DNA from 3 places in the Pantoea sp. USHLN298 genome. Region 1 is predicted to be linked to each of the others. Evidence: predicted binding sites of a transcription regulator. Region 1 holds the regulator's gene; each other region holds the start of a gene.
The links. The regulator ArgR, encoded in region 1, controls arginine synthesis, uptake and breakdown. The targets are predictions, from matches to a motif close to ANTGAATAAAAATACANT.
Positions count from the first base shown of each region.

Region 2: the regulator ArgR is predicted to act here: its motif matches at 2,104-2,121, upstream of argF (ornithine carbamoyltransferase).
Region 3: the regulator ArgR is predicted to act here: its motif matches at 8,413-8,430, upstream of argC (N-acetyl-gamma-glutamyl-phosphate reductase).

Region 1 covers NZ_JBBCRO010000006.1:415,943-425,991, forward strand. Annotated here, with positions in the region: gene mscM (miniconductance mechanosensitive channel MscM) at 1-3,248, shown strand, start outside; gene mdh (malate dehydrogenase) at 3,296-4,234, opposite strand; gene argR (transcriptional regulator ArgR) at 4,666-5,136, shown strand; gene yhcN (peroxide/acid stress response protein YhcN) at 5,626-5,889, shown strand; gene WFK59_RS17705 (YdgH/BhsA/McbA-like domain containing protein) at 5,984-6,256, shown strand; gene yhcN (peroxide/acid stress response protein YhcN) at 6,354-6,617, shown strand; gene WFK59_RS17715 (barstar family protein) at 6,671-6,940, opposite strand; gene WFK59_RS17720 (NAD-dependent succinate-semialdehyde dehydrogenase) at 6,996-8,447, opposite strand; gene aaeB (p-hydroxybenzoic acid efflux pump subunit AaeB) at 8,560-10,049, opposite strand, start outside.
Region 2 covers NZ_JBBCRO010000004.1:321,951-331,999, forward strand. Annotated here, with positions in the region: gene WFK59_RS12445 (GNAT family N-acetyltransferase) at 190-690, shown strand; gene miaE (tRNA isopentenyl-2-thiomethyl-A-37 hydroxylase MiaE) at 745-1,506, opposite strand; gene rraB (ribonuclease E inhibitor RraB) at 1,564-1,983, opposite strand; gene argF (ornithine carbamoyltransferase) at 2,144-3,151, shown strand; gene pyrB (aspartate carbamoyltransferase) at 3,452-4,387, shown strand; gene pyrI (aspartate carbamoyltransferase regulatory subunit) at 4,400-4,864, shown strand; gene ridA (2-iminobutanoate/2-iminopropanoate deaminase) at 4,937-5,323, shown strand; gene lplT (lysophospholipid transporter LplT) at 5,381-6,571, opposite strand; gene aas (bifunctional acyl-ACP--phospholipid O-acyltransferase/long-chain-fatty-acid--ACP ligase) at 6,568-8,718, opposite strand; gene WFK59_RS12490 (efflux transporter outer membrane subunit) at 8,800-10,049, opposite strand, start outside.
Region 3 covers NZ_JBBCRO010000010.1:103,002-113,050, reverse strand. Annotated here, with positions in the region: gene WFK59_RS21620 (glutathione peroxidase) at 1-305, shown strand, start outside; gene WFK59_RS21615 (DUF5862 family protein) at 952-1,239, shown strand; gene WFK59_RS21610 (DUF5862 family protein) at 1,345-1,647, shown strand; partial or broken gene WFK59_RS21605 (argininosuccinate lyase) at 1,851-2,200, opposite strand; partial or broken gene WFK59_RS21600 (amino acid kinase family protein) at 2,219-2,530, shown strand; partial or broken gene WFK59_RS21595 (argininosuccinate synthase domain-containing protein) at 2,555-2,689, shown strand; gene WFK59_RS21590 (hypothetical protein) at 2,777-3,106, opposite strand; gene WFK59_RS21585 (colicin V synthesis protein) at 3,167-3,496, opposite strand; gene argH (argininosuccinate lyase) at 3,809-5,182, opposite strand; gene WFK59_RS21575 (argininosuccinate synthase) at 5,272-6,489, opposite strand; gene argB (acetylglutamate kinase) at 6,514-7,290, opposite strand; gene argC (N-acetyl-gamma-glutamyl-phosphate reductase) at 7,305-8,309, opposite strand; gene argE (acetylornithine deacetylase) at 8,477-9,625, shown strand; gene ppc (phosphoenolpyruvate carboxylase) at 9,981-10,049, shown strand, end outside.

The DNA.
Region 1 (10,049 bases):
AACAGCAGCTGGAAGAAGTCAAAGCCGCCAAAAGTTCACCCGCCCAGGCAGAACAGATCCAGTCCATTGAAGCCGCGTTAAATTTCCTCTCTGAACGTGATGACTCGCTGGAGCGTGCCGCCCAGTATCAGCAGGTCATTGATGATTTCCCGCGTCTGGCTCGCGAGTTACGTCAACAGATCGCTGCGATGGGCGACAGCGCAAAGACCGTGCGCAGCAACATGAGCAGCGCGGAACTGGATCAGGAGATTCTGCAGGTCAGCAGCCAGCTGCTGGAAGAGGGTCGTCAGGCGCAGCAGGAGCAGGATCGCGCACGTGAGATCAGCGACTCCCTGTCGCAGCTGCCACAACAGCAGACCGAAGCCCGCCGCGCCATGACCGAAAGTGAACGACGTTTGCAGGCGGCCAGCAACAGCGCCTCGCCGCAGGGCCAGCTGCAACTGGCGGCGCGTCAGGCGGAAAATGCCGCCAATAAAGCGCGCGTCGATGAGCTGGAGCTGGCGCAGCTCTCCGCCAATAATCGTCAGGAACTGGCGCGGATGCGGGCCGAAGCGCACCAGCGCAAAGCCGCTCAGCTGGATAACTATCTGCAGGCGCTGCGTAATCAGCTCAACGATCAGCGCCAGCGTGAAGCCGAACTGGCGCTGGCACGCACCGAGCAACTGGCGGAAAACAGTGGCGATCTGCCACCGGCAATCAGCGATCAGTTCCGCGTTAACCGCGATCTCTCCGTTGCCCTGAATCAGCAGGCGCAGCGGATGGATCTGGTAGCGTCGCAGCAGCGGCTGGCAACCAATCAAATTATTCAGGTACGTCAGGCGCTCTCAACCCTGCGCGAGCAGTCACAGTGGCTCGGCGCCTCTAATTTACTGGGGGAAGCGCTACGGGCCCAGGTGGCGCGTCTGCCGGAGATGCCCAAATCTCAGCAGATTGATAACGAGATGGCGCAGCTGCGGGTTCAGCGACTCCATTATGAAGATTTGCTGGATCGTCAGGAGGCGCTACGCAAGGGCCATCAGGCGGATGGACAGCCCTTTACCAGCGAGCAGAAGCGAATCCTTGATGCCCAGTTGCGGACCCAGCGCGAACTGCTTAATTCCCTGATCTCCGGCTGCGACACCCTGATCCTGGAGATCACCAAGCTGAAGGTCGGCAACACGCAGTTGCAGGATGCGCTGACCGAAGTAAAAGATGCCACCCACCGTTATCTGTTCTGGACCGCCGACGTCAGCCCGATCGGCCTGAGTTACCCGCTGGATCTGGCTAAGGATCTATCACGCCTGCTGTCGCTGGATACACTGGGTCAGCTCGGCAAAGCGATGGCAATGATGTTTACCAGCCGCAACACCGTGCTGCCGATCATTGGCGCCCTGCTGCTGGTCGGTTTCAGCATCAGTTCGCGTCGTCACTTCAACGCCTTCCTTGAACGCTCCGCCAGCAAAGTCGGCAAGGTCACTCAGGACCGCTTCCGGCTCACCATTCGTACCGTATTCTGGTCGATACTGGTGGCGCTGCCGCTGCCGGTGTTGTGGGGCACGCTGGGTTATGGTCTGCAGAACGCCTGGCCCTACCCGATTGCCGTCGCCATCGGCGATGGTATTACCGCCACGCTGCCGCTGCTGTGGGCCTTTATGATCAGCGCCGCCTTTGCCCGCTCCAACGGCCTGTTCATCGTCCATTTCCGCTGGCCGCAGAACCGCGTGGCGCGCGCTATGCGCTACTACTCGCTGAGCATCGGTCTGATTGTGCCGCTGATCATGCTGTTAATCGCCTTTGGTAATCTGGAAGATCGTCAGTTCTCTTCGTCACTGGGACGCCTCTGTTTCATTCTGATTTGTGGCGCGATCAGCATCGTTACCGTCAGCCTGAAACGCGCCGGGATTCCGCTCTATCTGGATAAAGAGGGCAACGGCGACAACATGATCAACCGTATGCTGTGGAACCTGATGATCGCGATGCCGCTGATGGCGGCGCTCGCCTCGGCAATCGGTTATCTGGCGACGGCGCAGGCCTTGCTGGCCCGGCTGGAAACCTCGGTTGCCATCTGGTTCCTGCTGCTGGTGATCTATCACATTATCCGCCGCTGGATGCTGATTCAGCGGCGCCGTCTTGGCTTTGACCGCGCCCGTCAGCGCCGCGCTGATATGCTGGCGAACCGGGCGCGCAGTGAAGAAGAGAAAGAACAAGGCGCACAGAATACCGACGCGATTGAGATTGAAGAGCCGGTTATCGATCTTGACGCTATCAGTGCGCAGTCGCTGCGGCTGGTGCGCTCAATTCTGACGCTGATTGCGCTGGTTTCGGTGATTGTGCTGTGGTCGGAAATTCACTCCGCTTTTGGCTTCCTGGAGAATATTCCGCTGTGGGACGTCAACACCTCGGTGCAGGGCGTGGAGTCTATCCAGCCGATTACCCTGGGTTCGGTGCTGATCGCCATTCTGGTGTTTATTATCACCACCCAGCTGGTGCGCAATATGCCCGCTCTGCTGGAACTGGCGCTGCTGCAGCACCTTAATCTGACGCCCGGTACCGGCTATGCCATCACCACGCTGACCAAATACCTGCTGTTGCTGATTGGCGGATTGATTGGTTTCTCGCTGATCGGTATTGAGTGGTCGAAATTACAGTGGCTGGTGGCCGCACTCGGTGTCGGGCTCGGTTTTGGCTTGCAGGAAATTTTTGCCAACTTTATCTCGGGTCTGATCATTCTGTTTGAAAAACCGATCCGCATTGGCGACACGGTCACGATTCGCGACCTGACCGGCAGCATTACCCGCATCAATACCCGCGCCACCACGATCACTGACTGGGACCGCAAAGAGATTATTGTGCCGAACAAAGCCTTTATCACCGAGCAGTTCGTTAACTGGTCGCTGTCCGATTCGGTGACGCGTGTGGTGCTGACCATTCCTGCACCGGCGAAAGTCAGCAGCGAACAGGTGACAACCATCCTGAAACAGGCGGCTGAACGTTGCAGCTATGTGCTGGATACGCCGCCACCTGAAGTTTTCCTGGTCGATTTACAGCAGGGCATTCAGCTGTTTGAACTGCGTGTACATGCGGCTGAGATGGGGCATCGTATGCCGCTGCGTCATGAGCTGCATCAGCTGATCCTCAGCGGATTTGAGCAGCACGGTATCGAGATGCCGTTCCCGCCGTTCCAGATGCGGATGGAGATGCTGGGCAAGAAGCTGCCAGCCAGCAACGGTACGCCCGCGGCACGCGCTTATAAATCTGGCGGCCTGTAAACGACAACGCCCGGCTAAGCCGGGCGTTGTTGGGTCAGGGCGATGATTTACTGCTTCACAAATTCTTCGCCCTGGGCGATATCTTTCTTCAGCGTATCCAGCATCCCGGTCAGCGCCTGCTGTTCGAAAGCACTCAGCGTGCCAATCGGCTGACGCTCGGCAATGCCGTTTTTACCCAGCAGCAGCGGCTGAGAGAAGAAACGCGCATATTCGCCATCCCCTTCTACATAAGCACACTCCACCACATTGGCCTCACCGTTAAGCGCACGCACCAGCGATAAACCGAAACGCGCGGCAGCCTGGCCCATCGACAGCGTGGCAGAACCGCCACCCGCTTTGGCTTCAACCACTTCCGTCCCGGCGTTCTGGATGCGTTTGGTGAGATCCGCCACTTCCTGTTCGCTGAAGCTGACGCCTGGCACCTGCGACAGCAGAGGCAGAATGGTCACACCGGAATGACCGCCGATAACCGGTACCTCAACCTCGCCAGGTTGCTTACCTTTTAACGCGGCCACAAAGGTATTGGCGCGGATGATATCCAGCGTGGTGACGCCAAACAGGCGGTTTTTGTCGTAGACGCCATGTTTTTTCAGCACCTCCGCCGCAATCGCCACCGTGGTATTGACCGGGTTAGTGATCACCCCGATTAAGGCTTTGGGTGCCGTCGTCGCCACCTGATCAATCAGATTGCGCACAATGCCGGCATTCACGTTGAACAGGTCGGCGCGATCCATACCAGGCTTACGCGCTACACCAGCAGAGATCAGTACCACATCGGCACCCTGCAAGGCGGGCGTGGCGTCTTCTCCACTAAATCCCTTGATAGCGACCGCCGTCGGAATATGGCTGAGATCGACGGCAACACCCGGCGTCACCGGTGCGATGTCATACAGTGAAAGTTCTGAACCTGCAGGAAGCTGGGTTTTGAGCAGAAGTGCGAGCGCCTGGCCTATGCCGCCAGCGGCACCGAGAACGGCAACTTTCATTCTTAACTCCTTATTAAGGTGGGGCAGAGATGGGCCGAAATTCTATCTGTGTCAGACCTTAATCAACTGCTCAGGCGATGATAAATATCCGCTGTTAATTCTACGTGTTTTCACACTTAATCGCCGGATTCAAAAGTTACTTATCATCTTCATACCTGAATGACCGACAACTGTGCCGTCGTCAGACAGAGAACGGCTACGTGCGTTTTCTGTTACTACACCACCAATAATATAACAACTTTGCAACCTTCGCCTTCCAGCGCTGTGACAGGGGTTTTGGTATGAGACGATTTCTTTGCTATTATCGCCGCCCGCTAGCCGCCCGAACCCTGTTCATCAATCAACCGATTGCATAAAAATGCATTTAAATGCATAATCACCACTCTGCCGCGGGCGGCTGCGCGGTTATTCCCTCTATTTATTGGTAACCTATGCGAAACCCATCGAAACAAGACGATCTGATCAAGGCTTTCAAGGCCTTATTAAAAGAAGAAAAATTCAGTTCCCAGGGCGAAATCGTTCAGGCGCTCCAGGATGAAGGCTTCGAGAACATCAACCAGTCAAAGGTTTCTCGTATGCTGACCAAATTTGGCGCGGTACGCACCCGCAATGCCAAAATGGAGATGGTTTATTGCTTGCCTGCCGAACTTGGCGTGCCGACCACCACCAGCCCGTTAAAAAACCTGGTTCTGGACATCGATTACAACGATGCGCTGGTGGTGATTCATACCAGCCCGGGCGCCGCACAGCTGATTGCGCGCCTGCTCGACTCGCTGGGCAAATCAGAAGGCATCCTGGGCACCATCGCCGGGGATGACACCATTTTTATCACCCGCGCACGCGACTTCACGGTTAAGCAACTGCACGGTGCCATTCTTAACCTGTTTGAACAGGAACTCTGATAGCGGACCTGTTGACTGAGCATAATCGTGCCGGTCAACAGCCTGTTTTGCCCGCGCCTGCCACTTCTCCTGCCCTGTCCTGATTAAAATCAGTGCGTTAGCGTCATGCTTTGGTCGTTTTCTCTCGTCTGAATAATGGTCATACCTTTTGGTCTGCTTAACCTTTCGCGCTATTTTACACTGCTTTACATCACGACACTGGCGACATTACCCAGATCTGAATCAAAGTCCAGGCTGATCGACCACCTCTTTTCGCACAAAAAGATAAAGTGATTTATCCCGCTGTTTTTGCAGCAAAAAGGGCTGAAAAGGTCATTTTTCAGCCGGTTTTTATAACGCTGGGTTATTAAAAGTAGCCATAAGGATAAAGAATCACAAAAAAACATTATTAGCGGAGTATTAATTTCTTCCGTTATTAGTTCTATACTTCTTTTCGTGATGCAAATCACACCAACTAAAAAGATAAAAATTGACGACGAGGAAAAATACATGAACGTAAAAACTACCATCGCTACGCTGAGCATTCTCTCTGCTCTTTCTTTTGGTGCTGTGGCAGCAGAATCTGTCACCGCAGCGCAGGCACAGGATCTGCAACCCGCAGGTACCGTCAGCGTCAGTGGCGTTGCAGGCTCACCGATGGAAATTAACCAGCAGCTGAGTGATAAAGCCGATCAGCAGGGCGCAAAAGCCTATCGCGTGATCGAGGCGTACAACAACGGCAACTATCACGCCACTGCCCGTTTGTACAACTAAGCCCAGCGTCATCAGATATCGCCCCGAACCCTCTTTTTGACGCGCGGTTATGCGCCTCGGTGGGTTCAGGCAAACAATTTCAGGAGAGTTAATCATGAAAAAGACATTCGCTATTGCCGTACTGAGTCTGGCTTCCGTGTTCTCAATGGGTGCCAGCGCAGCCAGCCTGGTATCGAATCAGCAGGCACAGAGCCAGAATCTGCAACCGATGAACCAGACTATCAGCGTCAGCGGCCGTGACGGCGATCAGACCAATATCCGTCAGGTTCTGTCTGAGAAAGCCGATGCGCAGGGTGCCAGCCACTATCGCATCATCGAAAACAACCAGGATGACACCTACCACGTCACCGCTGAGCTGTATAAATAATTAACCGTCACGTCGCCCTGAACGGCGCCGGACCCGTATCGACGACCCGCTTCTTTCTTTTCACCGCAGGTTGTTGAACGTAATGAGGAGACGAACAATGAAAATCAAAACAACCATCGCTACAGTCAGCCTGCTTTCCGTTATGGCGTTCGGCGCTTCTGCCGCACAGCTGGTAACCGGTGAACAGACACAAAACCTGCAGCCTGCGGGAACCGTCACCATCAGTGGTACAGCGGGGGCACCGATGGATTATCGTGCGGAGCTTTCTCAGAAAGCCGATGAGCAGGGTGCCAGCGCCTATAAAGTGATTGAGGCCCGTACCGGCGATAACTATCACTTCACCGCTCAGCTCTATAAGTAATTCCTCGTCAGATTTATGACGAACCCTTTGGCCCCGCTCGCCGGGGCCCTTTTTCATCTGACGTTAAAGTGCAGCTGACCTTCCAGCTCCTCTTCTGCTTCATCAAACAGCAAAATCAGCGCACCATAGCGTCGTCGCTGCCCTTTCCCCAGATTTACAAACTCAATCTCCAGCGGCATCGGCAACAGATCGCCGGTCACCACATCCCATAGTCCATCCAGATCGCAGATCCGCCGCTCTTCCAGCGCAAACCGCTCGCTGAACTGGCGAAAAAAATGTGCCTGATCGACTATCTCATTGAAATCAAAACGCTCGGTTTTCATGCTGACGGCTCCCATCCTCCGTCTGCGGGCGACCCGCGCCGCCCGTTCCTGACCGCTAGCCCAAACCGCCGAGATGCAGCGCTTTGATCTCCAGATACTCTTCCATACCCAGCACCGAACCTTCGCGCCCCAGTCCCGACTCTTTCACGCCACCAAACGGCGCGACTTCCGTCGACACGGCGCATTCGTTTATCCCGATCATGCCGCTTTCCAGCGCGGCAGAGACGCGGAACACCCGCTGCAGGTTCTGGGTGTAGAAATAAGCCGCCAGACCAAAGGGCGTATCGTTGGCGCGGCGGATCACCTCTGCCTCATCATCGAACCGGAAGCAGGCGGCGACCGGACCAAAGGTCTCTTCCTGTGCCAGCTGCATTCCTTCGTGCGCCTCGGTAATCACCGTCGGTTGCCAGAAGTTGCCACCCAGCGCATGACGCTCGCCGCCAGCCAGCAGTTTGCCGCCTTTGGCGACCGCATCCTTAACGTGCTGTTCCACCTTTTCCAGCGCAGAGGCCTCAATCAGCGGCCCGACAATCACTCCCTCTTCCATGCCGTTACCCACTTTGAGCTTACTGACTTCGTCTGCCAGCTGGCGGGTAAAGCGGTCATAGATAGCGCTGTGAATGTAGAAGCGGTTCACGCTGACACAGACCTGACCCGCATTACGGAATTTATTGGCGATCGCGCCCTGCACGGCGGCATCAATATCCGCATCCTCAAACACGATATAAGGCGCATTGCCGCCCAGCTCCATAGAGACTTTTTTCATCGTCTCTGCGGCATTGCGCATCAGCAGCTTGCCGACCTCGGTTGAACCGGTGAACGAGATTTTACGCACCGCTTTACTGGCCATGATGGCGTCGCTAATCGCATGCGTATCACCTGCCACTGCGTTGAGTACGCCATCCGGCACGCCAGCCTGCTTCGCTAACGCCAGCAAGGCAAAGGCAGAAAGCGGCGTATTGTTGGCGGGTTTGATGATGCCGGTACAGCCTGCCGCCAGCGCCGGACCCAGCTTGCGCGTCAGCATCGCCATCGGAAAATTCCACGGCGTGATGGCAGCAACAACGCCAATCGGTTCGCGGGTCGCCAGAATACGGGAACCCGGTTTGGCTGGCGGGATGATTTCACCGTTAGCGCGTTTTGCCTGTTCGGCAAACCACTGAATAAAGCTGGCGGCATACTCCACTTCGCCTTCCGCCTCTTTCAGCGGTTTCCCCTGTTCGGCGGTCATCAGCTCGCCCAGCCAGCGCTTGTTCTCAATGATCAGCTGGTACCAGCGATAAAGGATCTCCGCGCGCGCTTTGGCGGTCAGGGCGCGCCAGGCGGGAAAGGCGCGCTCAGCGGCAGCAATCGCCTGCTCCGTTTCCGCTTTACCCGCTTTAGCGACCTGCGCGATCACCTCGCCGGTGGCGGGATTGGTCACGTCAAAAGTGGTAGAGGTGCGATGCCATTGACCGTCAGCTAAATAACCGGTCTGAAATAGTTCGCTTGTGTGCAGTGATGTCATTGATTCGCTCCTGTCATTTTACCCTTCCGTCAGAAGAGTATAGTTGGCAAAAGCGACAGGTTTTGTGACGGGATGGCATTACACCGGCCGCTGCAGGACGCAGCGGCCGGTTTCAGATTTGGATTAGGGTGTTCTGATACTTGTTCAGCATGGTCGCCAGCCGTTTTACCGGTTCGGTTACGCTGACGGGCGCATCGTAATGCACCAGCTTCTGCTGATAGACCTCCAGCTCCTGCAATAACTGCTCAAAGTAGTAGCGTCGTTTGTCATCGCTGCCGGCGGAGATCACCCGATCGGCGGTGTAGCGCAGCTGGCGATGGTAGGCGGAGAGATCGTCATTCACCGGCACTTCTGCATTGCGTAACCGCTGATGTCCAATGATCAGCGTCAGCGCGATGCGATATTTATCGATGTCGCCGGGAAACAGGTTTAACAGCAGAAACAATTGCTGATAGAGCGCTGGCAGATGGTTTTCACGGCGGCGCGCCTGATTGGTGGTCATCGCCGACACGGCCGCATACATAAAGCGGTTAAGCAGTTTGCGTCCGGTGCGCGCTTTCGATTTATCCCGAATCAACAGGATCACCATCATCGCCACGAAGCAGCCGATCACCTGGCCCAGCACGTTATCGAGGAACACATTGAATCTGAACTCCATCGGGTTATCCAGCACCAGCACGTTAAGCGTCCCGATTAACGCACCAAGGGTGCCCAGCTGACGTCGCTGTACAAAGATACCGCCGATAAAGCCGAGCAGGCCGATGGCAATACAGAGCAACAGTGCGCTCTGCTGGGTATTGGGCAAGACGTAGATAAAGTAGAGCGCGCCAAGCGGCACCGCGACCGTCATGCCGTAGAGAAAGTCTTTCGCCATCATCAGCGGATTCGGCATCCGCATCGCCAGCGCGGTAATCACCGCCAGCATCACCATGCAGCCGCTACCCGAGGTCCAGCCGGTGTATAACCAGAATAACGATCCCAGCGCTGTGGCAACAAAAGTACGGATGCCATTGATCATCGCGTGATGGGTTTCAGCCGAACGCGCCTGAATCACGATTTCGCGTTGCAGGATCTCCTCTTCCAGCGAGGTGATACGGCTGTTACTTTTAATGCCGTTGAGCAGCAGCAGATATTCGGTTGCTGCGCCGACCCAGCTCACCAGCGTGTCCGGCGTCGATTTGCCGCTGGCACCCATTACCCGCCGCATCACCTTCATCCGCTTATGCACCTCTTCAACCGTCGTGGCCTCTTTTTCAATCAGCAAACGGTACTGCGGCGGAATGTAGTCGGGGCGCGCATTCTGAATCAGAAAGGTTTCGGCCGCCTGGGTAATCAGGGTCAGCGAGAGCGTATTGAGCATCTGCAGCCGTCGATTGCTGTTCTTCCAGCGCGAGGATTCCATCATCAGCTGGCTGCGCATACTGTTTAGCGCAGTGGTACGGCGCACCAGCGCGCTCCAGGCCTTATCAACCTCTTCTTTGTCACCGTGCGCGACGCAGAGCTGCAGCAGCTGATAATGCGCCACCAGCAGCGAGTCCACTTCAGCATCGATCACTTTTTTAATCGAGCGCGGCGAGAAGATCATATCCGCCAGAATGGCGC
Region 2 (10,049 bases), on a different contig from region 1:
AGTCAGGGGAATAATTATTATTTATTAAATGAACCAGTGACGACAACAGAGAGAATAATTAATTAAATCACCATAAAAAGGATAAATGCACATTTAATGCCTGTGTAAATTATCACAAATATTGCTTTTACATGACGATAATGTTATTTCTGGTGTATGTCTAATTGAATTGCACAATCCAATCCCAACATGATTTCTGACTCTCAGCACCTCCAGGTGCGGCCGATTACTGCCGCCGACAATCCGCATATTGCCCAGGTAATCCGCGACGTTTCAGCGGAGTTCGGCCTGACGGCGGATAAGGGATACACCGTATCCGATCCGCAACTTGACCACCTGTTTGAGTTGTACAGCGCCGAACAGAGCGCCTACTGGATTATTGAGGCTGACGGCAAGGTGGTCGGCGGCGGCGGCGTAGCGCCACTGGCCTGCAGCGCGCCCGATATCTGCGAACTGCAGAAGATGTATTTCCTGCCTGCGGTACGCGGTCAGGGACTGGCGCGCGAGCTGGCGCTGCGGGCGCTGGATCATGCCCGTCAGCACGGTTTTCGTCGCTGCTACCTCGAAACCACGGCCAGCCTGACCAGAGCGATTAAGCTGTATGAATCGCTGGGCTTTGAGCATATCGACAGCGCCATGGGCTGTACCGGTCACGTTGACTGTGAAGTGCGGATGCTGAAAAACCTGTAGCCGATGCGGGCCACTGCACCGTCAGCCCAGTCTCTTTAGCTGTAACGCTGCGGTTCAGAAGGCCGGTACGCCACTGTGAAAACGTAATTCGCCGTCCGGCTCGCTGATCAATCGCGCTTCGGTTTCGCCAATCGCCCGTACCCGTGGCGCGATATCTTTCGCTGAGATCTGCGCCGCCAGGGTTAAATAGTCCTGATAGTGGCGCGCTTCTGAGCGCAGCAGTGAGATATAAAACTTCTCCAGCTCGCCATCCAGCCACGGCGCCAGCGCCGCAAACCGCTCGCAGGAGCGCGCTTCAATGTAAGCACCGCAAATCAGCTTATCCACCAGCGTCTCCGGCTCATGGGTTGTCACTTCACGCAGCAGGGACTTCGCATAGCGGCTGGAGGTGATCTTCTGATAGACCAATCCGCGCGACTGCATAATTTCCCATACCTGATAGAAGTGATGCAGCTCTTCTTTAATCAGCAGCACCATCTTTTCCACCAGCTCATCCGCCCACGGCAGTTCATTGCGGACGATGATGCGTTTGGTGAGATTTTTATGGGCATTGATAAAGACGCTGTCGCCATCTTCGCGGAAGATAAAATCTTCGTACGGTTTCAGCCAGCCGAGGATCGCCTCACCGCTGGGTTTGTCAGCCACATATTTACGGATCAGCCAGACCGCGGTCTGCGCGGCTTTCAGTTCGCATACCAGATGGTCGGTTAACAGCAGGGTCAGATTTTCCGGTTTACGCGCCTCATCAATCCAGGCTTGTGGCGTGCGGCAGTGCAGAAACTGATAAATGGGTTCAAGTAAGGGTGCGTAGTTCATGGTGTTAAAACAGGGCTGGAAAAGAAGAGAGGCGGAGAATTCCCCGCCCTGCGCGACTTAGTGGCGAATGCCATTATCATCTTCATCGTCGATGGCGTCTTCGTCATCTTCATCTTCGGCGTCCGGGTCTTCAAAGTAGGTGCCCCAGCCGTCGTAGTCGACATTGTATTTACCGATCAGGTTCACCAGTTGCTCAACCTGCACATCAATCAGCTCTGGCTTCAGCGCCGATTCACTGATGATGTCAACGCACATCACGGTCGTCCCATCTTCCAGCTCCAGCTCTTCCGGCTCGGTCACTTCATAACCCAGCTTGAAGGCGTCAACTGCGGCCTTCTCCAGTGAATCGAAGTTGTTGCACGAGAGATGATGCTCGATGGTATAAAGCGCATCGGGATCGCTGCCATCCTCCAGCAGCTCTTCAATGATCAGGCGCGTCTCTTCACGCTGCTCTTCCAATAATGCTTCATATGCCATAACGATGTCCTCTCTGAGTTCGGCAATAAACAATTATTTTCCCACACTGCCTGTCGCGCCACTACACAAAACGAAAAGTTTATTCTCGTCGGGGTTGAAAATGCATATTCATACGGTTAGATTGAATTTTAATTCATTTTTATGGTTACCGGAGTGTTGTATGAGTCAGCTGTATCAGCGCCATTTCCTCAGGCTACTGGATTTTACCCCGGCCGAAATTAATCACCTGCTTACCCTTGCTGCGGAATTAAAACGCGCGAAAAAAAGTGGCAGTGAAGTCCCGACCCTGAAAGGCAAAAACATCGCGCTCATCTTCGAAAAAGACTCGACCCGTACCCGATGCTCTTTCGAAGTTGCCGCTTACGATCAGGGTGCTAACGTTACTTATCTCGGTCCGAGCGGCAGCCAGATCGGGCATAAAGAGTCGATGCGCGACACCGCGCGGGTACTGGGCCGGATGTATGACGGTATCCAGTATCGCGGTTACGGCCAGGAGCTGGTGGAAACCCTGGCGGAGCACGCTGGCGTGCCGGTGTGGAATGGACTGACCACGGAGTTTCATCCGACACAGCTGCTGGCCGATCTGCTGACCATGCAGGAGCATCTGCCAGGCAAAACGCTCAGCCAGATGACGCTGGTTTACGTCGGCGATGCCCGCAATAACATGGGCAACACCATGCTGGAAGCGGCGGCGCTGGTCGGGCTGGATCTGCGTCTGGTGGCACCGCAGAGCTGCTGGCCAGAGGCGCAGCTGGTGGAGCAGTGTCGCGACGTGGTACAGCAGACCGGCGGCAAAATCACCCTCACCGATAACATTGCTGACGGCGTCAAAGGTGCAGACTTTATCTACACCGACGTCTGGGTGTCGATGGGCGAAGCCAAAGCGGTGTGGGAAGAGCGTATCGCCCTGCTGCGTGACTATCAGGTTAACCGGGCGATGCTCGATCTCACCGGCAATCCGCAGGTGAAATTCCTGCACTGTCTGCCCGCTTTCCATGACGATCAGACCACGCTGGGCCGGCAGATGGCGGAACAGTACGATCTGCCGAACGGCATGGAAGTGAGCAATGAGGTATTTGAGTCCCCGCACAGCATCGTGTTCGATCAGGCGGAAAACCGGATGCACACCATCAAAGCGGTGATGGTGGCGACGCTGGGTCAACGCTGATGCAGATTCCCGGCGTCTGCCTGTACCAGCCAGGCACGGCAGCCCAATCGCCCTGCTTCAGGGCCAGCGCAAACGGTTTCCTCGCGCACGATTTTCCCTTGCTGCCCGGCAGCGAATGGGTATAATGCGCCACAATTTGCCGGAGGAAATATGCTACAGCGCAGCGGACAATTTGACGCTCAATCACGCCTGACCACAGGCGGCGCCGCTGTTTCTTTCGGTCATCGACCCGATCTTAAAAAAGCCCCTTAATCAGGGGCTTTTTTTTGTCCGCAATCCGGCCGCGCAGAGGAGAAAGCTATGGCTAACCCGCTATATCGCAAGCACATTATTTCGATCAACGACCTCAGCCGTGATGAGCTGGAACTGGTGCTGCATACCGCTGCACAGCTCAAAGCGCACCCGCAGCCGGAGCTGCTGAAGCATAACGTGATCGCCAGCTGCTTTTTTGAAGCCTCGACCCGTACCCGGTTGTCGTTTGAGACGGCGATTCATCGTCTCGGCGCATCGGTTGTGGGTTTTGCCGACGGCAGCAATACCTCGCTGGGCAAGAAAGGCGAAACCCTGGCCGATACCATCTCCGTGATCAGCACCTATGTTGATGCGATTGTGATGCGTCATCCGCAGGAGGGCGCGGCGCGGCTGGCGACGGAGTTCTCTGGCGGCATCCCGATTCTCAACGCCGGTGACGGAGCCAACCAGCATCCGACCCAGACGCTGCTCGATCTCTTCACCATTCAGGAGACCCAGAGTCGCCTGAACCAGCTCAATGTGGCGATGGTCGGCGACCTGAAATATGGCCGCACCGTGCACTCCCTGACACAGGCGCTGGCGAAGTTTGATGGCAACCGCTTCTTCTTTATCGCCCCCGATGCGCTGGCGATGCCGGCTTACATCACCGATATGCTGGATGAGAAAAACATCGCCTGGTCACGGCATGACAGCTTTGAAGAGGTGATGCCGCAGCTCGATATCCTCTACATGACGCGGGTACAGAAAGAGCGGCTCGATCCGTCGGAGTATGCCAACGTCAAAGCGCAGTTCATTCTGCGGGCCGCCGATCTGGCGACGGCGCGTGACAACATGAAGGTGCTGCATCCGCTGCCGCGCATCGACGAAATCACCACCGATGTCGATAAAACCCCCTACGCCTGGTACTTCCAGCAGGCCGGAAACGGCATCTACGCGCGTCAGGCTCTGCTGGCGCTGGTATTAAACAGCGAACCCGCCCTGTAAGGAGATCCTCAGATGACACACGACAACAAATTGCAGGTCGAAGCGATCAAGCGCGGCACGGTAATCGACCATATCCCGGCCCTGGTCGGATTCAAACTGCTCTCCCTGTTCCGTCTGACCGAGACCGATCAGCGCATCACCATCGGCCTGAATCTGCCGTCAGGCGAGATGGGCCGCAAAGATCTGATCAAGATTGAAAACACCTTTCTGACCGACGACCAGGTCAACCAGCTGGCGGTCTATGCGCCCCATGCTACGGTCAACCGCATCGACGATTACGAAGTGGTGGCGAAGATCGCCCCGACGCTGCCGGAGCACGTTGAGCGGGTGCTGACCTGCCCGAACAGCAACTGCATCAGCCGCAGCGAACCGGTCTTCTCCAGTTTTGCGGTGAAGCAGCGCGCCGATGATGTTCATCTGAAGTGCAAATATTGTGAAAAAGAGTTCGCGCGCCATGTGGTGTTGGGTCACTGGTAATCGTTCCGGCCGACCCTATAATGGTCAGCACCGGCGGGCTCACCGCCCTACTGCCTTATTCAAGGAGCAATAATGTCTCGTGAAATCAGTACTGAAAAAGCCCCTGCCGCCATCGGCCCCTATGTTCAGGGTGTCGATCTCGGCAGCATGATCATCACCTCCGGTCAGATCCCGGTCGATCCGGCCACCGGCATGGTCGCCGATGACGTGACCGCCCAGGCGCGTCAGTCGCTGGAAAACGTGAAGGCGATCGTGGAAGCGGCTGGCCTGAAGGTCGGCGATATCGTGAAAACCACGGTATTCGTTAAGGATCTGAACGATTTCGCCACGGTGAATGCAGCCTATGAGGCATTCTTCACCGAGCATCAGGCGGCATTCCCGGCCCGTTCCTGCGTTGAAGTGGCGCGCCTGCCAAAAGATGTGAAGATTGAAATTGAGGCGATTGCCGTTCGTCGCTGAGTCACGACGGATGCGTAGCCGCCTCGCTGCCTGACGCTGGCAGCGAGGCGGCCAGCCTTAGCGTTTAGCCGGTCGCCACAGCCACAGCAGGGCGATGGCCAGCGCAAACAGCACGCCAAACCCGATGCCGGTAGCGACCGCAGGCGCACCGGCTTTAATCGCCAGCGTATAGAACCCCAGCATCAGCAGCATCGCGCTGTTCTCACCGAGATTCTGCACCGCAATCGCATTGCCCGAGCCGACGCTCTCTTTACCGCGCGCCTGCAACAGCGCATTCAGCGGCACCACAAAGAAGCCCCCCAGCGCGCCAATTACCATCAGCAGCAAATAGGCATTCAGCAGCGAATGCTGCAGTGAGAAGACCACCACCATTACGCCAATCAGCACCCCGGCCGGCATACAGCGACGCACCGTTTCCAGCGTCACCAGCTTCGCCGCTGCCGCCGCACCCAGCACGATACCCATCGCCACCATCGCATTGAGGGTGGTTGGCGTGGTGTTGTCATGAATGCCCAGCGCCACCGGCACCCAGAGTACCAGCAGGAAACGCAGCGTCACGCCCGCGCCCCAGAACAGGCTGGTGCCCAGCAGCGAGAAACGCGTTTCGGCATCATGCCAGAGCACCGCCGCCGCCCGGAAGAAACTGCGCAGCATGGCGGCGATCTGCCAGCTTTGCCCCGGACGCGCCGCCTGCAGTTTCGGGATAAACAGGTTCGCGATAACCGCGACGCCGTAGGTGACCGCGCAGATGCCGAGCGCCGCCAGCAGATGCCAGTCCGCCAGCATCCCGCCCGCTACTGAGCCGAGCAGGATCGCGGCGATGGTCGACCCTTCCATCAGCCCGTTGGCTTTCACCAGCTTTTCGCCGTGGGTGATTTCACCGAGGATGCCATATTTGGCCGGTGAGTAGGCCGCAGCACCTATCCCCACCAGGGTATAGCCGAGGAACGGGTTGAAGCCGAAACAGATCGCCAGTGCGCCCAGCAGCTTCAGGCTGTTGGCGATCATCATCACCCGCCCTTTCGCCATGCTGTCGGCCATCTGCCCGACAAACGGCGCCAGCAGAATGTAGGTGGCGACAAACAGCATCTGCAACACCGGCTGGCTCCAGTCGGGATAGAACTGGCTTTTCAGCACGGCCAGCGTGGCAAACAGCAGCGCGTTATCGCCGAAGGCCGAAAAGAACTGGGCGATAATCACGGCGATCATGCCGCGTGACATCAGCGGCGCATTACGATCAAGGCTCATGCCTGCTCCTCTTCCGCCAGCTTTTTCAGCGTGACGTAATCGGGTTTACCGCTGCCGAGCTGCGGCAGCTGTTTCATCACCCGGATATCGCGCGGCAGCGCCAGCTCCGGCGCGCCCAGCTCACGGGCGGCTTTTTGCAGGCCGTCACGCGCCAGTTCGCCGTCGGTGGTGAACAGCACCAGCGCTTCGCCGCGCTGACCATCCGGCCGCAGTGAGGCGGCATGCTGCTTGTCCGGCGACGCTTTCAGGGCGATCTGCTCAACGATCTCCAGCGACACCATCTCGCCAGCGATCTTGGCGAAGCGTTTGGCGCGTCCCTGAATCTGGCAGAAGCCTGCCTCATCAAAGCTGACGATATCGCCGGTGTCATACCAGCCCGCTTCCTGATTGCCTTCGCCATCATCGGCGACCGGCACTTCCAGCACGCCGGGATTCTCGACCCGCAGATAGCCTTTCATCACGTTCGGGCCGCGCAGCTGCAGCCGTCCGCCCTGCTCAATGCCCGGCACTGACATCAGTCGCGAATCCATCCCCGGCAGAATGCGTCCAACGGTGTGCGCCTTCGCCGCCATCGGCACGTTAATCGCCACCACCGGCGCGCATTCGGTTACGCCGTAGCCTTCGAGGATGCGAATACCATATTTTTCCATGTAGATCTGGCGGGTGTTTTCCTGCAGCTTCTCAGCCCCGGCCACCACGTAGCGCAGACGGGCAAAATCATAGGGCGCGGCAAAGCGCGCGTAGTTACCGAGGAAGGTTGAGGTGCCAAACAGCACGGTGCAGTTTCGGTCGTAGACCAGCTCCGGCACGATGCGGTAGTGCAGCGGGCTGGGATAGAGGAACACCTGCGCGCCGGTCATCAGCGGCGTAAACAGGCCAACGGTCAGACCAAAGGCGTGGAACAGCGGCAGCGCCGACATAAAGCGGTCACGCGGGGTGAAGTCAGCGATGGTGCGGATCTGTTCGACATTCGCCAGCAGGCTTTTATGCGAATGCACCACCCCTTTGGGATGGCCTTCCGAGCCCGAGGTGAACAGCACCATTGCCGCATCTTCCGGCTGCTGCGGCAGCTGGGCGCGATGCGGCATCAGCAGATGGGCGACGATCCACAGTTTGTCCTTACTGGTAACGGTATCTTTCAGATCTTCCAGATAGATCCACTGCACATCATCGAGCCCCTGCGGCAGATGCCATAGGTTGCCTTTGTCGAGGAACTGCCGCGACGTGAAGACCGTTTTGATCTGCGCCGCGGTCAGTGCCGCCCGCATACCGTTGACGCCCGCGGTGTAGTTCAGCATCGCCGGAACCCGTCCGCGCAGTGATGCGCCGAGAATTGCCGCCGCCGTGACGGTAGTGTTGGGCAGCAGCAGACCGACCACTTCGCGCGGCTGGCTGTAACGTTCGAGGATGCGGCCCACGCCGAGCGATTTTTTCAGCAGGCCGTTGTAGCTGTCGGGCTTGAAATTGACATCTTCAATGCAGCGCTTAAAGGCACCGTAGCGTGAACGGGCCGCGAGAAAAGCATCAAACAAAGTTTCACGCGGGCGCACCGCCATGCGCGCTTCCATCATCACATGATGCAGATGTTCGCCCGCCAGCAGCCGGCGATCGCGCGCCCGTTTCGCTTCCGGCATCGGGATGCGGGTCGCGGGCAGAATGCTGAGAGTGATGCGCGGAAACAGACGGCGTTTGAATACGCCCGCCAGCCGGCCAAACGGCGTGAACTCCGCCCCTTCTATCCGCATTGGCACCACGTTCGCGCCAGATCGCGCCGCGACGAAACCGGCGCCGCTGTAGATTTTCATCAGCGATCCGGTGACGGTGATCCGTCCCTCCGGGAAGATCACCACCGGACGGCCGCTGTCGATCAGCCGCACCAGCTGTTTCAGCGCCATCGGCTTGGTGGGATCGAGCGGCACATAGTCGATAAAGGGTTTAACCAGCCGCATAAACCAGCTTTCGCTGATGGTCGAATAGACCGCGTAGACCGGCTTAATCGGCAAAAATAGCGCCAGCAATATGCCGTCGAGAAACGACATATGGTTCGGCGTGATCAGTACCTTCTGCTTATGCAGTTCGGCGACGTCGCCGCGCAGTTCGACCCGCCATAACAGGCGGAATACCAGACGCAATAGTGTGAATACCATGCCCGCTCCTTAGCATCGTGAAAAATAGCCCCTCACGATGCAGGATTTGACGCAGTTCGACAACAGAATTATCCACTACGCTCAGGGTGCCTGCCAGCCGCCGCCCAGCGCGGCAATCAGCGCCACGCTGCTGACCCACTGGGTGCTTTGCAGCGTCAGTAAACTCTGTTGTTCGCTCAGGCTGCTGTTTTCGGTGGTTGCCACATCGAGGTAGTCGATCATCCCGGCCTGATACTGATTGCGCGTCACCCGCGCCGAGGTCTGCGCCGCCACGGCTGCGCGCTGCTGGGCCGCTATCTCGCCCTGCAGGGTATTGAGTTCCACCAGTTGATCTTCCACCTCCTGCAACGCGGCTAATACCGTCTGACGATAGCTGGCAACGCTGGCATCCCAGCTGGCGCGTGCCTGATCGACCTGCGCTGAGGTGGCACCAAAGTCGAGCAGCGTGCCGCTCAACTCCGGCCCCAGCGACCAGACGCGGTTCGGCAATGCGAACAGCGAATGCAGCGCCGATGCACTGACGCCGCCGCTGGCGCTCAGAGTGAGATCGGGATAGTAACCGGCCACCGCCACGCCCACCGCAGCGTTTGCCGCTGCCATGTTACGTTCGGCATAGGCGATATCGGGACGGCGCTGCAACAGCTGCCCCGGCAGGCTGGCAGGTATGGCGGGCAGAGTGGCATTCAGCGGCGCGGCGGGCAGGCTGAAGTCGGCGGGCGCTTTGCCGACCAGCAGCGCGATGGCGTGCTCCAGCTGAGCGCGCTGCCACTGGTAATCCTGCGCCGAGGCGCTGGCACTCTCCAGCTGCATCTGCGCCTGCGCCTGGGTGGCGAGTGACGCGGTGCCAGCCTGATACTGGTTATTGATCACCTTCAGGTAGCGCTGATAGGCCGCCACGCTCTGCTGATAGAGCGCAATTTTCTGGTCCATAAAGCGCAGCTGGAAATAGTCCTGCGCCAGTTCAGACTGCGCGCTCAGGGTGATATTAGCCAGTTCTGCGGCGCTGGCCGCTGCGCTGGCGCGGTTCTCTTCCAGCGTCCGCCGCAGTTTGCCCCACAGATCCAGCTCCCAGCTGGCGCTGAGTTCCGCCTGATGGCTGCTGCTGGTGGTGCGGCTGCTGCCGGTGGTGGCGTGGCTGCCGCTGCGCGTCACGCTGCTGTCATAGCCCAGTGACGGAAACAGCGCGGCGCGTGACTCACTCGCCAGCGCCTGCGCCTGACGGTACTGCGCCGCATAATTCGCGACGTTCTGGTTCGAGATGCTCACCTGGCTAAGCAACCCGCTCAGGGTGGCGTCGTGATAGACCGCCCACCATTCGCCTTTGTTCTGCT
Region 3 (10,049 bases), on a different contig from region 1:
CTGACCAGCCAGGCGACCCGTTTGAAGTATCAGATGCCGATACGATGCTGCGGTACCTGGCCCCGGAATATAAAGTGCAGGAATCAGTCTCGGTGTTTACCAAACCGGGCTGCCCGTTCTGCACTAAAGCAAAACAGCTGCTGTTGGACCACGGTATTCAGTTCGAAGAGATCGTGCTGGGACAGGATGCGACGACCGTTAGCCTGCGTGCCGTTTCTGGCCGGGCGACGGTGCCACAGGTGTTTATCGGTGGCCGTCATATTGGCGGCAGCGATGACCTGGAGCAGTTCCTGTTGTCAGCGTAAACCTATCACTGTGTCAGCCGGGAGTGCTGGCCCTTTGATGATGTGCCTATAAAAAAAGTAGTAATTCTGAAGCTAGAGGTTGGCGGGCATTTATGATGCCCGCTTTTTTTTGCCTGTTATTCGGGCCCGATATTTTCTGCAAGACACCTTCCATTATTCCCTTAACGCCGCCGTAGCGCTGAAAGGATTAAGCTCCGCTCTATGAGTCGCCTGATGATTTTTTTACCCTTGATTTTTTCCCGGTTATTTTCCATTCACATGGCCTTTAATGCTGTTTTTTCAGTACCCTATGTCTCGCCCACAGACTGCCATCCGGAAATATCATCACAGGTATAACCCCCTATAAGTGGTAAACATGGCTTAACTATTATCCTGCTTTTAATTGACTTTGTTACAGAAAATTGCGTATCAATAATAATTGTAAATGACGAATCACCCCCCAATTAACATCACCTGGAAAAATCATATTTTCTGGCATATTTCAAAATGAGACCGAAATAATCGGCCGATTACGTGAATATAGTAAATCATCTATATACCGTGGCTCCGTTATTGATTATTGTTACCCCGCATTACATTAATTGTGCTGCCAAGGCGCGATTTTAATACACAGCAAATAAACTCAACATATATAAAGGAAATAATTATGCGTACATTATCTCATGAGGAATTGAACTCTGTAAGCGGTGGCGACCTGGCTGGTGCGCTGTTCGGCATGATGGACGGTGCCGCAACCGGCATGGCCATTGGCGGAAAATGGGGAACTGGCGGCGGCTGGATTGTTGGTGCAATTTCTCAGCTGGTCGGCATTATCGTTCCGCCAATCATGGGCGGCGTAGTAGGTCTGGTCCTTGGCGCAGCAACAGATGTTGATACTGTGCGTGAAGTAATTGCAGATTACCGCACCACCTTCGGCCCAGGTAACACCAATTAATATCAGCTTTTTTGGTTAATCAGTTTAAATAAATAATTCAGGGCGGGATACTCTTTTAACATTAGATTATCACGCCCTTTTCTTATCTCTAATGAAGGAAAAAGCATGCGAGATTTATCGACGACTGAACTGCAGTTTGTCAGCGGCGCCGCGATTACGACAGATACCCTGACCACAATGGATCAGGTATTGAGTAATGTACTGGATGGCATGTCTACCGGCATGTCCCTGGGCGGTAAATTAGGTGGCGGCGGCGGTTTTATATTCGGTGCCCTCTCCCAGTTAGTAGGAATAATGGTCGGTCCGGTAATGGGTGGTGCATTGGGCCTGGCATCTTCATTAATAATTGGTTATGAACAGACGGGCATATTGCTCAACGACTATCGAAAAAGTTTTGGCGTTGAATAAAACTCCCCATCGCCAATACGCATTCGCAGGGCGAACCGAAAGCTTGCTGTCAAAATAATAAGCCCGACCAGTGTGAGGCGCTATCCCTGACAGTCCCCCCAAGCGTCACGCCTTCTGCTTAAGCCCTCACACGCTTTTCGAACAAAGAAATAAAGCTGGCAAAGCGTTTGCTTTGCCAGCAAATCCGTCTGTCTATTATTCGCTTAGCCCACTCTTTGCTTCGCTTCCGCAATCGCCACCTGCTGAGGCGATACGCCGCCCTGCGCATTACGCTTATCCAGACAGGATTACGGCGCCCGAATCGGATAGAGATCCTCTTCAATCGCCGCGCTGAACGGCTGTAACTGCGCCAGAGACAAGGCTTCCAGTACCACGCCCTGCCTGAAGGCTTCTGCCGCCACTTTTCCGACAATGTGCTGCACTTCGCGGAACGGCTCCTCTTTAGCGACCCGATCATCAGCCAGCCTGGCAGGATTGGCGTAACCCTGTCCGAGGCCTCATGACAACGTGGACGCATCATCTGCAGACTATCCAGCACCGGCTCAGGCAGGTGGCCGGGCGAGGTATCACACTGATGAACGTCAACGCTGACCAGGCGGCGACGGCGCTGGCCTCCCCTCCTGGAGCGGATTTAGTCCTGCTCTCCGACGTCAGCGGTATCCTCGACGGCAAAGGACAGCGTATCGAAGAGATGACCGCCGACAATGCGGAACAACTGATTACCCAGGGCATCATTACCGACGGCATGATTGTGAAGGTCCACGCTGCGCTGGATGCGGCGCGTACGCTGGGCCGACCGGTGGATATCGCCAGCTGGCGTCATGCCGAGCGGCTGCCTGACCTGTTTAACGGCGTGCCGATTGGCACCCGGATTCTCGCTTAACGACTCTGATTCAAGGATTACGAAATGCAAACGCAAGGCATCAAAAAAATCGTTCTGGCTTACTCCGGTGGTCTTGATACGTCGGCCATCATTCCATGGCTGAAAGAGAACTACGGCGGCTGTGAGGTGGTGGCGTCTGGAAGAGACGGAGGAGCAGAAGTACGGAGAGAGAAATTTAGCGGGCATGGAACATGCCCGCTTTTTTTGCCTGCCGGTTAAACCTGAGCGGCAGCGAATGTCAGAGAGTTAGGCTCCCGGCAGACCTTTCATGATATCCAGCAGCAAACCTTCCGCCATAACCAGACCAGCGTCGTAACCAATATAAGGGCCATAAAAAGCACCCGCCACAGCACCGGTTAACGCTCCACCAAACATGCCGATTACGGCGGTAATACCGCCGCCGATGCCGATAACATCTTTGGAACTTGCACCACGACCACCTAAAATTGCCATTGTCCACGCCCCAAGTACAGCGCCACCAATTGCACACACGGTACCTTCTGCAATATTAGCCAGGATGTTATCGCTATAAGCACCGGAAACGGATTTCAGTTCAGAATCTTTTAATTGACGCATAATATATTGCCTGCTTATTAGTTCATAAAAATAACGTTTTGCTTTTTTGAATACTGATGATTATACGATGTCACCCGCAATAATCGTCTGTGCCAATTGGTTCGCTAATGGCAGACTATACGACAGAGAAACCAGTGCGCCGCCAATCACGCCGCCGACTCCGCCAATTATCGCACCACTCACCGCACCAACCAGTTGACCAATGACACCCAGCCCCAGCCAGCCCATGGCATCCCCACCGTGCAGATAGCCAATGGAAGCACCGGCGACTGTAGCGGCAACGCCACCAATAATTGAGCTAGCCAGATGATCGCCGATAAAAAATGCAACGTCATTAGCTGTTGCAGCACCAGAAACAGATAAAGTCTCGTTAATTGTTAATTCACGCATAAGCCCTCCTGGCTCAAAAAGATCTTAAAAAAACACCTGTCGGTGTGGTTGTAAAATAACGCCATTTATTTTCTTAAGAAATAGTAAAAAGGCCATAAATGCACAAACTATTGCATTGACAAATAAAATGGAGATGTGGCAGGCAAATAAAAGAATATGGATTTTCTGCTAATTCACTGTCTGAAACCCTGCACTGAGAATAATTATAATCTACAGCCGGAAGTTAAGGGATAAAGGCTCAGACCAGGCCGGGAAGGAAGGGAGTTCAGGGCGACAGAGGCTGGCAAAGCGCAGGCTTTGCCAGCCCTTTTTTTAGAACAGACGCTGCTTCGCTTCCGCAATAGCAAATGCAACCTGCTGAGGCGATACGCCGCCCTGCGCATTACGCTTATCCAGGCAGGATTGCAGCGCCAGAATCGGATAGACATCCTCTTCAATCACCGCGCTGAACGGCTGTAACTGCGCCAGCGACAGGGCTTCCAGTGCCACGCCCTGCCTGATGGCCTCGACCACCACTTCGCCGACAATGTGGTGCGCTTCACGGAACGGCACCCCTTTAGCGACCAGATAATCTGCCAGTTCAGTAGAGTTGGCGTAACCCTGCTCGGCGGCTTCCTGACAACGCGGACGCTTCACCTGCAGGCCATCCAGCACCAGCACCGACATATGCAGGCAGTCGAGCCAGGTATCGAGCGCGTCGAATAATCCCTCTTTGTCTTCCTGCATATCCTTGTTGTAAGCCAGCGGCAGGCCTTTCAGCGTCATCATCATGCCGGTCAGTGCGCCCTGTACCCGGCCGCACTTGCCGCGGATCAGCTCCAGCGCATCCGGATTTTTCTTCTGTGGCATCAGCGATGAACCGGAGGTCACCTTATCGGACAGTTCGATAAAGCCCGCTTCACCGGTGTTGAAGAAGATCATATCTTCGGCGAAGCGCGACAGATGGACCATGCCGATCGCAGCGTCAGAGAGCAGTTCCAGCACATGGTCGCGGTCTGATACGGTATCTAGACTGTTGCGCGTGGCGGAAGCAAAGCCCAGCCAGCCCGCCAGTTGCTGACGATCAATTTCATACGCCGTACCGGCCAGCGCGCCACAGCCCAGTGGGCTGACGTCCAGCCGTTTCAGGGTATCCTGCAGGCGACTTTCATCCCGCGCCAGCATTTCCACATAGGCCAGGCACCAGTGCGCAAATGTCACCGGCTGCGCCCGCTGCAAGTGCGTGTAGCCCGGCATCACCGCATCCTGGTTAGCTTCAGCGGTCACTACCAGCGCCTGCTGTAGCTCACGCGTGGCGCCCAGCAGCGCCTCGACCTGCATTTTGCACCACAGCTTCAGATCGGTGGCGACCTGATCGTTACGGCTACGTCCGGTATGCAGTTTTTTTCCCAGCGATCCCACTTTGTCGATCAGCTGACCTTCAACCCAGCTATGGATATCTTCGGCGTCGCTCTGCAAAATCTGCTCAGGATTGGCGCGCACCGAGGCCAGCAAGTCATTCAGTGCCGCTTCCAGCTGCTGCTGTTCATCCTGTGTCAGGACATTGACCGTCACCAGCGCTTTGGACCAGGCGACCGAGCCAATGATGTCCTGCTCCGCCAGGCGGTAATCGAAGCGCAGCGAATCGTTGAACTGTTTGAAACGTTGATCTGCTGCCTGGGTAAACCGTCCACCCCAAAGTGCCATGGGAAACTCCTTTAAATCATTAAACAAAGGGCGGCATAAATGCCGCCCCTGAGCTCAAACGGTGAGGCGAGGCGCACCTCGCCTGAAGATTACTTCTTCTGCTCGTTCAGGGCGCGGATGCGCGAAGAGAGTGAGAACAGACGGATAAAGCCGCCAGCGTGACGGTGGTCGTAGACTTCGTCTTCGCCAAAGGTCGCGAACTCTTCCGAGTAGAGGCTGTTAGGTGAACGCTTCTGCGTCGCCGTTGCCTGACCCTTGTAGAGCTGCAGGACCACTTCGCCATTCACCTCTTCGGCCAGTGATTCTGCCGCCGCCTGAATTGACTTACGCAGCGGTGCGAACCAGCGACCGTCGTAGACCACGTAAGACATTTCCTGACCCAGCTGTTCACGCCATTTAAAGCTATCGCGATCCAGTACCAGCTGCTCAACCGCACGCAGCGCGTTAACCATGATGGTGCCGCCTGGGGTTTCATAACAGCCACGGGATTTGATGCCGACCAGACGGTTTTCGACGATATCGATCCGACCCACACCATGCTTCGCGCCGATTACATTGAGTTTTTCCAGACACTGGAACGGGCTCAGTTTTTCGCCGTTCACGGCCACGACCCGACCTTTCTCAACGGTCACCGTCACTTCTTCTGGCTGATCCGGCGCCTCTAAAGGATCGACGGTCCAGACCCAGCAATCTTTATTCGGAGCATTGGCCGGACTTTCCAGCACGCCGCCTTCGGTGGAGATGTGCCAGGCGTTTTCATCACGGCTGTAGATTTTTTCCAGCGACGCGGTGGTCGGGATGTTGCGCTCTTTCAGGTAATCCAGCAGCGCTTCACGCGAACGCAGGTTCCATTCACGCCACGGCGCGACCACTTTCAGCTGCGGAGCCAGCGCGGTGTAGGTGGTTTCGAAACGCACCTGGTCGTTACCTTTACCGGTTGCGCCATGACACAGTGCATCCGCGCCCACTTTCAGCGCCAGTTCAACCTGCGCTTTCGCGATGATAGGACGCGCCATTGAGGTGCCCAGCAGGTAGGTGCCTTCGTATAATGCGCCGGTCTGCAGGACCGGATAAACGTAATCGCTGATGAACTCTTCACGCAGATCAACCACGTGGCACTCAGAAGCACCAGACTGCAGCGCTTTCTTCTCTACGCCTTCCAGATCGCTGCGCTCCTGACCGATATCGGCCACAAACGCCACCACCTCACAGCCGCCGTAGTTCTCTTTCAGCCATGGAATGATGGCCGACGTATCAAGACCACCGGAGTAAGCCAGAACGATTTTTTTGATGCCTTGCGTTTGCATTTCGTAATCCTTGAATCAGAGTCGTTAAGCGAGAATCCGGGTGCCAATCGGCACGCCGTTAAACAGGTCAGGCAGCCGCTCGGCATGACGCCAGCTGGCGATATCCACCGGTCGGCCCAGCGTACGCGCCGCATCCAGCGCAGCGTGGACCTTCACAATCATGCCATCGGTAATGATGCCCTGGGTAATCAGTTGTTCCGCTTTGTCGGCGGTCATCTCTTCGATACGCTGGCCTTTGCCGTCGAGGATACCGCTGACGTCGGAGAGCAGGACTAAATCCGCGCCAAGAGTGGAAGCCAGCGCCGTCGCCGCCTGGTCAGCGTTGACGTTCATCAGTTCGCCATCATCGGTGATACCGATAGAACTGACCACCGGCATATAGCCCGCCGCCAGCAGCGTGTTCATCAGCGCCGGATTACCCGGCATGGCGTGACCTACGTGGCCCAGTTCTTCATCAAACGGGGTAACGTTGACCATGCCGGCATCGCCCAGACAGAGCCCCACCGCGTTGATGCCGGTTTTTTTCGCCCACGCCAGCAGCGTTTTATTGGCGGTTCCCGCCAGCGCACCGGTAATAATGTCGATCTGATCGGCCGGTGTGACGCGCAGGCCATTCTTTTTCTTCACCGGCAACGCCAGCTTTTTCATCAGTTCATCCACCAGGCAACCGCCACCGTGGACAATAATCAGCGGGCGCTGATGGGCGCTGCGGTAGGTCAGCAGCGCATCAAACAGACGGGCCAGCGCTTCTTCGCTGTCTAACAGCACACCGCCCAGCTTGATAATCAATGGATTGGTCATGGTTTACTCGTCCGTTAAGTCAGTGACGTGGTTTCCGGGAAGCCGAAGCGAATATTCAGACACTGTACGGCCTGCGATGCGGCGCCTTTCAGCAGGTTATCTTCGGCTGCCACCACGATCAGGTGCTCGCCCTGTAGCTCAAAACCGATATCGCAATATGGCAGACCGACCACCGCTTTCAGTGCCGGCACACCCTGCTCGTAGAGCCGGACCAGAGGCTTATCGTGGTAGGCGCGCTGGAATACTGCCGCCACATCCTCGCGGCTCACGCCCGGATTTAACCGGCAGGTAATGGTCGCCAGAATGCCGCGCGGGAAGTTGCCCAGATGCGGCGTGAAAATCACCGGCGTGCCGAGATGGGCGACGATTTCCGGGTGATGACGATGATTGAACAAGCCGTAAGGGTGCAGGCTGACTTCGCAGAAGCTGGTGCCGACGCTGGCTTTACGCCCTGCGCCACTCACGCCGCTGGTGGCGTTGATCACCGGCCACTGTGCCTCGTTTAGCAGCCCGGCATCCACCAGCGGTTTCAGTGCCAGCTGAGCCGCGGTCGGGTAACAACCCGGTACCGCCACCAGCTGCGCCTGTTTGATCTGCTGATGCTGATATTCTGCCAGGCCATACACCGCTTTATCCAGCCAGTCGCCATGCTGATGGGTGAAGCCGTAGAAGCGGGTATAAAACGCAGGATCATTGACGCGGAAGGCGCCGGACAGGTCAAAGACCACACAACCGGCCTTGAGAAATTCCGGAGCCAGATCGTGGCTGACTTCATGGGCCGTAGCCAGGAATACCACATCCACTTTATCTGCCCATTCCGACGCATGGCTCAGCGGCTGCAGCGGGAGATCCACCACACCTTTCAGCTGAGGATGCAGATCGGACAAGCGCTTACCCGCATCAGGACTTTGCGCCGAAACCGCTAAAGCGGTTATGTTGATATCTGGATGGCGATTCAGGAAGGTGGCGAGCTCTACGCCAGCGTAACCACTGGCACCCACGATCAGCGTATTCAACATCAGGCTGTAACCCTTTTTACAGTCACACGTTCCGGGTCGCGGCCTTGCCCCGTTGCCCACAATGCCGTTTGCAGCGATTTCTGGTTCACATGCAGACGACGTTAATGTATTTTTATTCACTATTAATGCATGAATATTGATACATCCTAACTCAAGGACCGTCAACAGTGAAGACAAAATTACCGCCTTTTATCGAACTCTACCGCCAGTTGATCGCCACACCGTCGATCAGCGCAACCGATGCCGCACTGGACCAGAGTAATGAAACTTTAATCAATTTGCTGGCTGGCTGGTTTCGTGACCTCGGCTTCAGCGTTGAAGTGCAGCCGGTTCCCGGTACCCGCAATAAATTTAATATGCTGGCCCGAACCGGCAGCGGCGCAGGCGGCCTGCTGTTAGCCGGTCATACGGATACCGTTCCGTTCGACGATGGTCGCTGGACCCGCGATCCATTCACCCTGACCGAACACGACAACAAGCTCTACGGGCTGGGCACAGCAGACATGAAAGGCTTCTTCGCCTTTATTCTCGACACGCTGCGCGATGTGGATGTGACGACGCTGAGCAAACCGCTCTATATCCTTGCCACCGCCGATGAAGAAACCACCATGGCCGGCGCGAAATATTTTTCTGAATCGACCCAGCTGCGTCCGGACTGCGCCATCATTGGCGAGCCGACCTCACTCAAGCCGGTTCGGGCGCACAAAGGGCACCTGTCGAACGTGATCCGCATTGAAGGCAAGTCGGGCCACTCCAGCGATCCGGCGCGCGGCGTTAACGCCATTGAACTGATGCATGAATCGATCACCCATCTGATGCAGCTGCGCCATACGCTGCAGGAGCGTTACCACCACGACGGCTTCGCGATTCCCTATCCCACCATGAACTTCGGGCATATCCACGGCGGCGATGCGGCTAACCGTATCTGCGCCTGCTGTGAACTGCATATGGATATCCGACCTTTGCCGGGCTTATCGCTCAGCGATCTGGATGGGCTGCTGAACGAGGCACTGGCGCCGGTCAGCGCGCGCTGGCCTGGTCGTGTAACGGTCGCCGAGCTGCATCCGCCTATTCCGGGTTATGAATGTCCGGCGAACCATGAACTGGTCAGCGTGGTGGAAAAACTGCTGGGCACGCCAACCGAAGTGGTGAACTACTGCACCGAAGCACCGTTTATTCAGCAGCTCTGCCCGACGCTGGTACTGGGGCCAGGCTCTATTAATCAGGCACATCAGCCAGACGAATTTATTGATACCGCATTTATTAAGCCGACACGGGCGCTTATCAGTCAGGTTGTGCAGCATTTTTGTCACTGATTAACAATAAATGGGGCATTTCACTGCGATAACGGTAAAATGCCCTGTCATTCTGCGGCATTTAACAATAAGAATAACTTATCCCGCTCCGCTCCTGATAAATTCCATGAATTTCGGACAGTTAGCCACACGTTCGCCCCACTTTAACTCATTTGACGTACGCAGCATTACGTGGCTAGATAAAAGACGATGTTATGCCCACCGGGTGACTATCCAGATATTTTCAGATTGCAGGCAGGCGGCAACTGAGCACATTCCCCGTAGATGACCGGGAAGATAAAGTTGCTGCTTTTTCTGCTGCCTGAAAAGGGTCGGGTGTAGAAGTTTTTCAAGACGATAAGGGTGTCAGGGTCCAATGAACGAACAATATTCCGCAATGCGAAGTAATGTCAGTATGCTCGGCAAACTGCTCGGGGATACGATT